3 regions of the Pseudomonas sp. Pmew2 genome follow, and region 3 is predicted to be linked to each of the others. Evidence: riboswitches for the same ligand, from Rfam matches in the RefSeq annotation. Region 3 holds a riboswitch; each other region holds the start of a gene.

Region 1 (4,276 bases), 120 kb from region 3:
CGATCAGCTCGCGCAACGTCGCTGCGGAGCAACCGCGCCGACAACCCAGCCCGGCCACCAGTGACGCGCCGGGCTGAACGGTCGGTGAATCAGGCCTGATGCAGGTCGGCATCGTTTCTGCGGAACAGCCAGGCACTGATCAGCCCCATCGCGACCCAGAACAACGCGTTGGTCAATAGCGAGGCGATCATGAATTGCGATTCCAGAGCTTTGGGTGCCATGCTCTGATGGACCAGCGGCTGTGGTGCGCCGATCACGTGAGGAACGACCAGAATCGCCACGCCCAGCACTTTTAGCAGCCAGTTCTGACCAAATACCAGCAAGGCCAGCCCGGCGGCAGTCGATGCGGCCGTACCTATCCACCAGGCCTGACGCTGACTCAGTTCGGCGGCAGCTGTGCCGGGCAATTCAGGTGGCAGGCCAAGCGTGGGTGCCAGCACAAAAACCGCGAAACCGGCCAGCCCCCACCATACGCCTTGCACCGTGCGGCCCGGCGCACGCAGGGTGTAAAGCCCGGCAAGCATCAGGGCGAAGCCTACTGCGACCACCAGGTTGCCGCCCGTGGTGGACAGCACGCGCTGCCAGCCGTTTTCAGGTTCCCAGGCAGCTTCTTCATGCGCATGACTGTGTTCGGCAGTCGCGCCGTCAGCATGCTCATGGACCTGTTCGGCAGATGCGTTTTCGTAAGTTTCGGCCTGCTGGATCAGTGGCACCACCCAGAAGCTTTGCAGCACGGTCAGCAGCAGGGCCGCAAGCAGGCCCGTGAACCCGGCAGTTTGTGCGATTCGCTTGAACATTGTGGAGTCCTTAATGGCAAGGAAAGGCAGCGCTGTGACGTGTATCGTGTGCGGCGTTGTGTACGGCCGCGATGTGCGAGAAACCGGCGAAGTACACCAGACATGCACCCAGCAGCGCAGCGCTGATGGCGGCTGTCAGGCGTTGAGTGCGTGTGGAGCTGGTAGTGGCGGCGTGGCTGCTGCTGATGGTCGACATGGCGATCCCTCTTGGTGATTGGCAAGCGGGCCACGCGCAAAGGAACCTGCCGGCAGACGCCGAAGGTTTCAACTGCGCCCGCCCACCGCGGGTTTGTCATTCAACGATGTCGGGCCGGTCTCCGGGCTCGCGAGGGGCTCAAACGTCGCGCGTTCAAGGCCTGCAAGGTCACCTTCCCATGCCGTGGCACAGTGGATAAGACCTTCTCTCGCTTACCGTTGCGGGGCAGCACCGGACTTGCTCGACAGCGTGAGCGCACCGGTTTCCCGTTTCACCCCGTGAGGGGCACCCGAAACAAGGCGTACAGGAGAGCATGGGCGGCGGGGAATCGTCAATCTGAACGATTGACCTGTCTGCGGTCACTGCGTAGCCTTGCCGGTTCGAGGTTCTCCATGCGTAAAGCGTTACACATGGAGCTAAGACGGGAATGCGGTACACGCCGCAGCTGCCCCCGCAACTGTAAACGGTGAGGTTCATTGCACAGCCACTGCTACGGCGGGAAGGCGCGATGAATGCGTGTCGGCACGGTCTTGATTGCCTGCCACATGCCGCCGTGAGCCAGGAGACCTGCCTCGAACCGGGCTGACCAAAAGGCCTGCGAATTCTCACTACAACCGGGCGGGGTGATCCGGTGGCGATCCGATCCGTGTGCCAGGCATGCGGTTCTCGTCCTGTTTGCCCGCCGCATTGCCAAAGGGCACCTGATGAAAACACTGGCCAAGCTTCCCGTCACCATCGTCACCGGCTTCCTCGGCTCGGGCAAAACCACCCTGCTGCGGCACATGCTCGATAACGCCGAAGGGCGGCGCATCGCGGTCATCGTCAATGAATTCGGTGAACTGGGCATCGACGGAGAAATCCTTAAGCAGTGCACCATCGGTTGCACCGAAGAAGAGGCCAACGGCCGGGTATATGAGCTGGCCAACGGCTGCCTGTGCTGCACGGTGCAGGAAGAGTTCTTCCCGGTCATGCGCGAGCTGGTCGCTCGCCGTGGCGATCTGGACCACATCCTGATCGAAACCTCGGGGCTGGCATTGCCCAAGCCGCTGGTTCAGGCTTTTCAGTGGCCGGAAATTCGCAACGCCTGCACGGTCGATGCGGTGATCACTGTCGTCGACAGCCCTGCGGTATTGGCCGGTACGTTTGCTGCGTTCCCCGATCAGGTCGATGCGCAGCGCAAACTCGACCCGAATCTGGACCATGAGTCGCCTCTGCACGAGCTGTTCGCTGATCAACTGGCCAGCGCCGATCTGGTGATCCTCAACAAGGCCGACATGATCGACGCCGAAGGTCTGGCAGCGGTGCGTGCCGAAGTTGCCGAAGAACTGCCGCCAGCCGTCAAGGTGATTGAAGCCAGCAGCGGTCGTCTGCCGATCAGCGTACTGCTGGGTGTTGGCGCCGAGTCCGAGCTGCACATCGATGGTCGCAAGACCCACCATGATCATCACGACAATGACGATCATGATGACCACGATCACGATGCTTTCGATTCGATTTCCCTGAAATTGCCTCAGGCCGATGAAAAGTTGTTGCTCGACGCACTGAATCAACTGGTCGTGCAGCACGGCATTCTGCGCGTGAAGGGCTTCGCGGCCATTCCCGGCAAGCCGATGCGCCTGCTGATCCAGGGTGTGGGTACGCGTTTCGCCAAGCACTTCGACCGCGCCTGGCGCGCCGACGAAGAGCGTGCCACGCATCTGGTGCTGATTGGTCAGGAGCTGGATGCCGTGGCCCTGCAAGCGCAGCTCAACGCTGCAGTTGTCGGCTGACCCCATGCATTTACTGAGAACCCAGCCCGGCGGTTTCGTACCCGACGACAGCATTGCCGATCTGGGCCAGACCCCGGCCGAGCTGGTGATTCTCTGTAGCGGAGACTCCAGCCTGGCGCTGCTGGCCGAAGCTGCACGCCAGCTTCCTGACGACTACCCGAGCCTGCGTCTGGCCAACCCCATGCAGGTACAGAATCACGCCTCTGTCGACTTGTACGTCGATGAGGTGCTGCGCCACGCAAAGGTCATTCTGATTTCCCTGCACGGTGGCATCGGTTACTGGCGTTACGGCGTCGAGCGGCTGATGGAGCTGGCGGCACGCGGGGTTCAGGTCATTCTGGTGCCAGGTGATGATCGTCCCGATCCTGAGCTGAGCGACCTGAGCACGGTGCCTGCCGCAGAACGCGACCGGCTCTGGCAGTTTCTGCGTCAGGGCGGCTTGCAGAATGCGCTGGAAATGTATAGTTGCATGGCCAGCCGCTGGCTGGACCGGGACTATTCCTGGACCGAGCCCCAACCGTTGCCACGCACAGCCATTTACCACCCTCGACTGGCAAGTGCGCAGCTCACCGATTGGCAAGCCGACTGGGTTGCAGGACAGCCCGTCGTGGCGCTGCTGTTCTACCGCTCGCACTTGCAGGCCGCCAATACCGGTTTTATCGACGAGTTCTGTGCGCGCTTGCAGGCGCACGGCATCAACCCGCTACCCATAGCCGTGGCCAGCCTCAAGGAGCCCGGCTGTTTCACTCAGGTGGAGAACTGGCTGGACGAGGCCGAAACCGAGCTGATCCTCAACACCACAGGCTTTGCCCAGTCGAGCCCGGAAGCGCCGCATCTGCGCCCGTTTCGGCGCAACGTGCCGGTCATTCAGGCGATCTGCGCGCAGGACAACGAACCTGCCTGGCAGGCCAGCGAACAGGGCCTTGGTGCGCGCGATCTGGCGATGCACATTGCCTTGCCGGAGCTGGACGGGCGGATCATCAGTCGACCGATCAGTTTCAAGGACCTGGCCTGGCGTAGCGAGCGCAGCCAGTCGGACGTGGTGTGTTACCGCGCCCAGCCGGACAGGATGGATTTTGTCGCGCAACTGGCGCGGCGCTGGATCGAACTGGCGCGGCTGCCCAACGGCGACAAGCGTGTGGCGTTGATCCTGGCCAACTATCCGACCCGCGACGGGCGCATCGGCAATGGTGTGGGGCTCGACACGCCTGCTGCGGCGCTGAACATCCTGCGCGCCATGCAGGCCGAGGGTTATCCGCTGGCACAGTTGCCGGACAGCGGCACCGAGCTTATCCAGCAATTGCTGGGTGGCGTGACCAATGATCTGGACAGCATTGACCTGCGGCCCTGCCAGCAAAGCATGGCACTGGAGGAATACCTGGCGGCGTTCAACGAGCTGCCGCAGGAAAACCGTGATGCCGTGAATGCCCGCTGGGGCGCGCCGGACAGCGATCCGATGTTTCGCAGTGGCAGAATGATGATTGCCGGGCTGCGCTTTGGCCTGACCTTCGTTG
Region 2 (4,276 bases), 780 kb from region 3:
GCTTGCAAGGCCAGCGCCGCCAGACGCTTCTGCATGACCGCCTCACCGGACAGCAAGCCGACCAGTTCGGCGCGCACGCCCTCCACATCGCTCAGGGCTTCGAGTAAATAAAGCATGCCGCCGCACTCGGCCAGAATCGGCTTGCCAGCGATATGGTGCGCCCTGATCGATGCCTGCATCGTCAGGTTTTCCGCCAAAGCAACGTGGTGCAACTCCGGGTAGCCACCCGGCAGGTACAGGCTGTCGGCGTCGGGCAGCTCGCGGTCATGGATCGGCGAGAAGAAACTCAGCTCTGCGCCCATGTTTCGCAGCAGGTCCAGGCTTGCGCCGTACAGAAAGGCAAAGGCCTCGTCGCGGGCAATGGCGATGCGCACACCGCTGAGCAACGGCTCGACCTGAACCGGGTCGGGCGCGGTAAAGGTTACGGCTGGCGGCAAGGCCACTTCGCAGGTGCTGGCCAGCGCGGCGGCAGCCATGTCCAGCCGCACATCCAGATCATTGAGTTCGCTGGCCTGGACCAGCCCCAGATGGCGGCTGGGCAATTCGAAACCGACTTCCCGGGACAGTGCGCCATACCAGCGCAGGCCTTCGGTCAGACTGTTTTCCAGCAACTGCGCGTGGCGTACCGTGCCAACCCGATTGGCCAGCACGCCGGCAAACGGCAGATCCGGCTGATAACGCGCCAGCCCGAGCGCCAGCGCGCCAAACGTCTGCGCCATAGCCGTGCCGTCGATCACCCCCAACACCGGTACGCCAAAGTGGCGGGCCAGATCAGCGCTGGACGGTGTGCCGTCGAACAACCCCATGACGCCTTCGATCAGGATCAGGTCTGCCTCATCTGCGGCTTCCCACAACAGGCGACGGCTTTCGTCGGCACCGACCATCCACATGTCCAGCTGGTAGACCGGTGCGCCGCTGGCCCGCTCAAGAATCATCGGGTCGAGAAAATCCGGCCCGCACTTGAACACCCGGACCTTGCGGCCCTGGTTGCGGTGCAAACGTGCCAGTGCCGCGGTGACGGTAGTCTTACCTTGCCCGGAGGCAGGCGCGGCGATCAAAACCGCCGGGCAATCGCGCGGAGCTCTCATTGCAGTGCTCTCATTGCAGTGCGCCCAATAAAGGATTATTCACAGCTCGATACCTTTCTGCGCCCGGATACCGGCCTGAAACGCGTGCTTGACCACGCCGATATCGGAAACCGTATCAGCCAGGTCGATCAATTCGGGTTTGGCACCGCGGCCGGTCACCAGCACATGCTGCATAGGTGGGCGGGCCTGCAGGTCACTCAGCACTTGTTCAAGGTCGAGGTAACCATGCTTGAGGGCAATGTTCAGTTCGTCGAGCACCACCAGACCAATGGCCGGGTCGCGAAGCATTTCCCGAGACACGGCCCAGGCGGCTTCGGCAGCGGCAATGTCACGCTGGCGATCCTGGGTTTCCCAGGTGAAGCCCTCGCCCATCACGTGATAGCGCACCTGCTCGGGGAAACGGCGGAAAAACATTTCTTCGCCAGTGCTGTTGCGGCCCTTGATGAACTGCACCACGCCGCACTGCATGTCGTGGCCCATGGCCCTGGCAAGCATGCCGAATGCCGAGCTGCTCTTGCCTTTGCCGTTGCCGGTCAAGACCAGCAGCAGGCCGCACTCGTTGGGTGAGCTGGCAATGCGCTCGTCCATCACGGCTTTCTTGCGCAGCATGCGCGCCAGATGGCGTTCGTCGCGTTCGGGGGATTCGTTCATCCGGGTTCTCCGCTCGTGGCAGTCGACAACAGACGGAAGGACAGCACTGGACAGCACGGCAACGGCCTGCACAGAGCATCACCCTCCGTGATGCCATTGAGTGGTTCAGGCCGGTCTCCGGGCTCATGAGCGGGTTACCCCGGCTGCGCGCCTTCCCATGTCGAAACACAGTGGCGTCAGGCACAGCCTTGACTCATTTACCGTTGCGGGGGCAGCGCCGGGATCGGATCGATTGATCCACACCGGCTTCCCTGTTTCACCCTGCCAATCAAGGATTGCAGAGCACCTGAAACAAACCGCGAAGGGTAGAGGGTTGGGCTGGGAGCGTCAATCGACACCGACGCTGTGAAACGTGATTGAACCCAGACGGTTCGCAGTGCCTCTATCAATTATCGGACCACGCCCTTGTTTATGGAGATTCACCATGTTCAGACTCAGACTCCACTACGCAGTGTTGCTTCTGGTTGCCGGTGGCCTCGCTGCCTGCGGCGAGTCTTCGACCCTGCAAGTCTCGGATGGAACAGGCCCATCGCCCAAACTGCCGGAGCCTAACAAGACGCTGATCCCGACCGTCAACATCGCCCCTGCCGTAGGCTGGGAAAAAGGCGCAAAACCGGTCGCCGCGCCGGGCACACAGGTGGCAGCGTTCGCCGAAAACCTGGACCACCCGCGCTGGCTGTATGTATTGCCCAATGGCGACGTGCTGGTGGCGGAAACCAATTCCCCGGCCAAACCGGATGATTCCAAAGGTATTCGCGGCTGGGTAATGGAAAAAGTCATGGGCCGCGCCGGTGCGGGCGTGCCAAGCGCCAACCGCATTACTCTGCTGCGCGACGTGGACAAGGACGGCGTCGCAGAGACCCGCACCGTGTTCCTGCAAAACCTCAATTCGCCGTTTGGCATGACGCTAGTGGGCAACAAGCTCTATGTCGCCGACACCGACCGCCTGATCAGCTTCCCGTATGAAGCGGGCCAGACCTCGATCAGCGCGCAGCCGACCAAAGTGGTCGATCTGCCGGGCGGCACGCTCAACCACCACTGGACCAAAAACGTCATTGCCAGCAAGGATGGCAGCAAGCTGTACGTCACAGTGGGCTCCAACAGCAACGTGGCCGAGAACGGCATGGACAAGGAAGAAGGTCGTGCAGCCATCTGGGAAGTGGACGCTGCCACCGGCAACCACCGCATTTTCGCCTCGGGCCTTCGCAACCCCAACGGCATGGACTGGGAACCCAAAACCGGCAAGCTGTGGACGGCGGTCAACGAGCGTGACGAAATCGGCAGCGACCTGGTGCCAGACTACGTGACCTCGGTGCAGGATGGCGCTTTCTACGGCTGGCCCTACAGCTACTACGGCCAGCATGTCGACGAGCGCGTCAAACCGCAGAACCCGGCACTGGTCGCCAAGGCCATCGCACCGGATTACGCAGTCGGCCCGCATACGGCCTCGTTAGGGTTGGTATTCGCCGATGGCAAGACGCTGGCGGCGCCGTTCAACGAAGGCCTGTTCATTGGCCAGCACGGCTCATGGAACCGCAAACCGCACAGCGGCTATAAAGTGGTGTTCGTGCCCTTCAGCGGCGGCAAGCCCAACGGCGCTCCAGTCGATGTGCTGACCGGTTTCCTCAACAAAGACGAAAAAGCCATGGGCCGCCCGGTTGGCGTGGTCAATGATCAGCGCGGCGGCTTGCTGGTGGCAGACGATGTCGGCAACAAAATCTGGCGCGTGACCTCGGCCAAGGCAGCTCAATAACGCCGAGCGTAGAGGGTTGACGCAGAGCGTCGTACGTTAGTTGAGTTATCGTTCCGCACGCTCCAGCGTGGTAATGCAGTTCTCGACGCTCTGCGTCGCACGATAGTTGCGATGATCGTTCCGCACGCCTGGAAAGGCATGTCGACGCAGAGCGCAGTACGGTAGTCGAGTTATCGTTCCGCACGCTCCAGCGTGGGAATGCAGGTCTCGACGCTCTGCGTCGCAAGAGAACGCAGAGCGTCCGGAAAGGCATGCGACGCGGAGCGTCGCACGATAATTTCTGGTCAGACCGCGAGCAGGCGACGCGCTATGGCCAAATCTGCGCCAGACTGGACGGCTGAATGACGCGCTTGGCGTTGAGGTAGGCTTTCTGCCAGTAAGGCTTGTCGAGGCTGTCGAGCTTGACCGTGCCGCCGCTGGCCGGGGCATGTACGAAGCGGCCTTCGCCGACGTAGATGCCCGCGTGGGACACCTGCGAGCCGCCCGAGGTGGCGAAGAACACCAGATCTCCTGACTGCAATTGCTCGCGACGGATATTCGGCGCACCCATCACGATCATCTCGCGCGTGGAACGCGGCAGGGAAATGCCCGCGGCATCACGATAGACATAACCTATAAGACCGCTGCAATCAAAACCGGAGTCAGGCGTGTTGCCACCCCAGCGATAAGGCGTGCCAACCAGTCCCAACGCACGAAACAGCACGTCTTCGGCAGCCGGAGAAAGAATCTGAGGGGGAGCAGTGACCACCGGACGCTGAACGACCCGGGGAGCTTTGGGCGGTGG
Region 3 (4,276 bases):
ACGCCGAAGGTGCTCAGCAGGCGTTCCGGGGTCAGCACCTCGACCGGCGCCCCCAGTGCGACCAGCCGGCCTTTCTCCATGACCGCCACGCGGTCGCAATCCAGCGCCTGATTCAGATCGTGCAGGGCTATCACAGTGGTTACCGGCAAAGCCCTGACCAGACCGAGAATGGTCAGTTGGTGCTGGATATCCAGGTGATTGGTCGGTTCGTCCAGCAGAAGGATCCTGGGTCGTTGCGCCAGTGCCCTGGCGATGTGCACGCGCTGCCGCTCGCCACCGGACAAGGTGTGCCAGGCACGTTTCTGCATGTGCAGCATGTCCACATTCTGCAACGCCTGGCGAACGATTGCGTCATCGTTAGCACTCCACGGCTCGAGTGCCGACAGCCAGGGCGTGCGGCCTAGCTCGACGGCATCCAGAACCGTCACGGCATCGCTGGTTTCCGCTTGTTGTTCGACCACCGCCAGCAAGCGCGCCACGTCTCTGCGGCTCATTGCCTCAAGTGGTTGCCCGCCCAGTCTGACCGTGCCGCAGACCGGTTTCTGAATACCGGCCAATAGTTTCAGCAGGGTGGATTTTCCCGAACCGTTAGGGCCGACCACGGCCAGTGTCTCGCCGGCTGCGATGCTCAAGTCGACGTCGCGCAGCAACGCAGTGCCACGAACCGAATAACCCAGCCCGGAGCAGCCCAGCACCGGTGCGTTGACCAGATGAGGAAAGGCGTTCATCGCGTGCTATTTCCCCGGATAAGAATCAAAGCGAAGACCGGTGCGCCGATCAGTGCGGTAATGACGCCAATCGGCAGCGCCTGGCCCTTGATCAGCGTGCGCGAGAGGATGTCGGCAGCGATCAGAAACAGCGCGCCGCTCAATGCACTCAACGGCACCAGCCGTGCGTGGCGCACACCGATCAGCATACGCACCGCGTGCGGGATCACCAGCCCGACAAAACCGATGGAGCCGACGATCGATACCATCACTGCGGTGACCAGGGCTGCGGTCGCGATCAGGATGATCTGCACGCGCCGCACGGCAATCCCCAGTGACGCCGCCGAGTCGCTGCCGAAAGTGAACGCGTCCAGCGCTCGCCGGTGCCAGAGGCACACCAGCAGACCGACCAGCACCGTCGGCACTGCCAGCCAGACCGAGTGCCAGCGTACGCCGCTGAGGTTGCCCAGCAGCCAGAACATGATGCCGCGTGCCTGTTCGGAGCTGGCGGATTTGGTGATCAGAAACGACGTCAGGGCATTGAACAGCTGTGAACCGGCGATTCCGGCCAGAATGATCTGCCCGGCTGCTGTGGTGCCTCGCGACGAGTGCGCCAGCAGGGCGACCAGCGAAAACGCCGCCACGGCCCCGGCAAAAGCGCCTGCCGACATCGAAATAGCCCCCGCGCCGAAGCCCAGAATGGCGACCAGCACCGCGCCGGTCGAGGCTCCGGCGGAAATTCCCAGCAGATATGGGTCTGCCAGCGGGTTGCGCAACAAGGATTGCAACACCACGCCACAGATCGCCAGCCCGGCCCCGCAGGCTGCCGCGACAATGGCGCGGGTCAGCCGGTAGTTCCAGACGATGCCTTCGTCGATAGGGTCGAGCACATAGCCGGCAGCCCAGAGTTTGTTGGCCAGCACCTGAAAAACCACCTTCAGGCTGATCGAGGTTTCGCCAATCGCTGCACCGACCATGATTGCCAGCACCAGCACTGCCGAGACCCAGAGCACATGGCCCAGTGCTACCTGTAATCTCATTGTGCAGCGTTGAAACGGTTGGCGGCGTCAGCAAGTTCCTCGAACCCGGTAAACAGGCGCAGGCCAGCCTGCATGCCTTCGGCGTCGATGATCACGATCCGGTCATGCTTGACTGCGTCCATGTTGCGCGTCACCGGGTCGCTCTTGAGGAATTCGATCTTTTTCAGGTAGTCGTCGGCCGGGAAGCGGCGGCGATCCATGCGTGCAATCACCAGAATGCTTGGGTTGGCCTTGGCAATGGTCTCCCAGCCCACTGTCGGCCATTCCTCGTCGGACTTGACGATATTACGCATGCCCAGGCTGTTGAGCATGAAGTCCGGGATGCCTTTGCGGCCTGCCACGAACGGGTCGCTGGCGAGGTCGGAACTGGAAAACCAGAACAGCGCCGAGACGTCGTTCGCCTTGTTCTGTTTGACGTTGGCAATCGCCGCGCTCAGGCGGGCCTTGAGGTCGGCGACCAGCGTGTCACCGCGGTCCTGTACGTCGAAAATCTGCGCCAGTTGCTCGATGCTCTTGTAGATGGTCTCGATGCGGAACGGCTCCAGGCGTGTGCCGTCGGCACCGACCAGATTGTCTTTGCCTTCGCAATCGGACGGCAGAATGTAAGTGGGTATTTTCAGGTCATGGAACTGCTCGCGTGTGCCGACCACGCCCTGTTTGCCGACCATCCACTCCAGCTGCACCGCCACCAGTTCCGGACGTTTGCCAATCACCGATTCAAAGCTTGGGTCGTTGTCGGCCAGACGTTCTACCTTGTCGTTCTGCGCCTTGAAGCGTGGTAACACGTTGTTGAACCACAGCGAAGTGCCCACCAGCCGGTCGCCCAGGCCTAGTTCGTAGAGCATTTCAGTACCGGCCTGGCCAATGGTCACTGCCTTGGTCGGCGCATGTGCGAACGTCAGGGTCGAACCACAGTTTTCGAGGGTCAGCGGATACTGAGTAGGCGCGGCGAGGGTCAGGGTGGACAGCGTCAGGCTGGCGGCAAGTACGGCAAGGCGGGGCAGCGACATGAAATGCGGTCTCCGTTGGAGCAGGTGCCAAGGCGCAATGCACATCAGGAAACACATCCCCGGCAAATGACCGGGCACGACGGGAAATGCTGCCGCGTGCGGATGTCCTTCCCGGACACCCCGCCGGTTAGTGGATTGAAGCAGGTCGGCAGGTCTCCTGACTGGCATGTCATCGCCAGGCTCCGGCCTTCCCGGAGCTGAATCCAGTGGCAGTCATGGAGCAGGCTCGATGCCTACAGTTGCGGGGGCAGTTTCGTTTTGGCCTTGTGCAGACAAAGCGTGCGAATTCCCTGTTAGTTCCTCTCGGAAACCGACGGGCGGCATGGTAAACGATAAGCGTTTTAGTGGCTAATCCTTTGCGCGCAGGCGCAGCAGACTGTTGATCAGATGCAGACGCATCGCGGCTCGGGCGGCATCCCGATCCTGATGGACAATGGCGTCGAAGATGGTCTCCTGTTCGCGTTGCTGGATGCCTGGGTCGTCCTCTGCGTGCAACGACGTGATATTGCCGAAGCCGCTGCGGGTGCGGGGCAGGATGCTGCTGCCGAGCTGGCTCATCACGTCGGTAAAGAAGCTATTGGCTGTGCACAGTGATATCTGCCGGTGAAACTCGAAATCGGCCTTCATGGTGTCGTGCCCCAGGCGCGCACAGCGATGCAGCTCATCGAGTGCCTGACGGATGGCATCCAGTTGTTCGGGCGTGCGGCGTTGAGCCGCGAGCGCGGCGGATTCCGGCTCGATGCTCAGGCGCAGCTCGATGATGGATACCGCGTCGCCGGATGTACCGATTGGCGATTCAATCTGCTGGAAATGCCCTGGCTGCGCGGCATCGACTACGAAGGTGCCGATGCCATGCCGGGTTTCGACCAGACCTTCGGCTTGCAGGCGCGACATCGCTTCACGAACCACGGTGCGGCTGACCCCGGTTTCACGGATGATCACCTGTTCGGTAGGAAGCTTTTCACCGCTCTGGATCTCGCCTTCGCGAATTCTGCGCGAAAACTCGGCGACCAGTTGCTGAGTCAGACTGGAGCGACGGCCTTTTGATGTGGAAGGTTGTTCCATGGCGGGTGATCGGGTCCGTGTCGGGTGGCTGAGTATAACCGTACTCAAGGCGTGTTTTGTGTGGTGATCGCAGCCTATACTCGCGTATCGGACAGAACTGAGGCTGCAATGTCGGACAACGCGCTTTCCTCGCAAAAGAACCATCGACGCCTGGCAGAAACCCTTGTCGACCGCTTCGCCCAGCGCATGCGTGACGGTGTGCTGGTGCGCGGCGAGAAATTGCCTTCCGAGATCCACATCATGGAAGCCGAGGGTGTCAGCCGCACGGTGGTGCGCGATGCGCTGTCGCGGATGCAGGCCGCCGGGCTGGTGGAAACCCGGCATGGTGTCGGCACCTTTGTTCTAGACATGCCACCGCCTGAAGGTTTTTCGGTAGGGCCTGCGACCATCGCCACCTTGTCCGATGTGCTGAACCTGCTGGAGTTTCGCTTGAGCCTGGAAGTCGAGGCAGCAG

Evidence for each region. A riboswitch is a leader RNA that binds a small molecule or an ion and turns the genes downstream of it on or off. The one in region 3 is predicted to bind cobalamin.
Region 1: another riboswitch for cobalamin. It lies ahead of cobW (cobalamin biosynthesis protein CobW); the one in region 3 lies ahead of AC4ANK_RS16465 (ABC transporter substrate-binding protein).
Region 2: another riboswitch for cobalamin. It lies ahead of cobO (cob(I)yrinic acid a,c-diamide adenosyltransferase); the one in region 3 lies ahead of AC4ANK_RS16465 (ABC transporter substrate-binding protein).

The regions. Positions count from the first base shown of each region.
Region 1 covers NZ_CM176702.1:3,492,031-3,496,306, reverse strand. Annotated here, with positions in the region: gene AC4ANK_RS15895 (cobalamin biosynthesis protein) at 1-112, opposite strand, end outside; gene AC4ANK_RS15890 (CbtA family protein) at 90-797, opposite strand; gene AC4ANK_RS15885 (CbtB domain-containing protein) at 808-993, opposite strand; cobalamin riboswitch at 1,089-1,301, opposite strand; cobalamin riboswitch at 1,360-1,582, shown strand; gene cobW (cobalamin biosynthesis protein CobW) at 1,698-2,762, shown strand; gene cobN (cobaltochelatase subunit CobN) at 2,767-4,276, shown strand, end outside.
Region 2 covers NZ_CM176702.1:4,395,231-4,399,506, forward strand. Annotated here, with positions in the region: gene AC4ANK_RS20190 (cobyrinic acid a,c-diamide synthase CobB) at 1-1,088, opposite strand, end outside; gene cobO (cob(I)yrinic acid a,c-diamide adenosyltransferase) at 1,128-1,739, opposite strand; cobalamin riboswitch at 1,831-2,044, opposite strand; gene AC4ANK_RS20200 (PQQ-dependent sugar dehydrogenase) at 2,164-3,492, shown strand; gene AC4ANK_RS20205 (C40 family peptidase) at 3,800-4,276, opposite strand, start outside.
Region 3 covers NZ_CM176702.1:3,612,507-3,616,782, reverse strand. Annotated here, with positions in the region: gene AC4ANK_RS16475 (ABC transporter ATP-binding protein) at 1-728, opposite strand, end outside; gene AC4ANK_RS16470 (FecCD family ABC transporter permease) at 725-1,747, opposite strand; gene AC4ANK_RS16465 (ABC transporter substrate-binding protein) at 1,744-2,757, opposite strand; cobalamin riboswitch at 2,888-3,087, opposite strand; gene AC4ANK_RS16460 (FadR/GntR family transcriptional regulator) at 3,106-3,822, opposite strand; gene AC4ANK_RS16455 (FadR/GntR family transcriptional regulator) at 3,931-4,276, shown strand, end outside.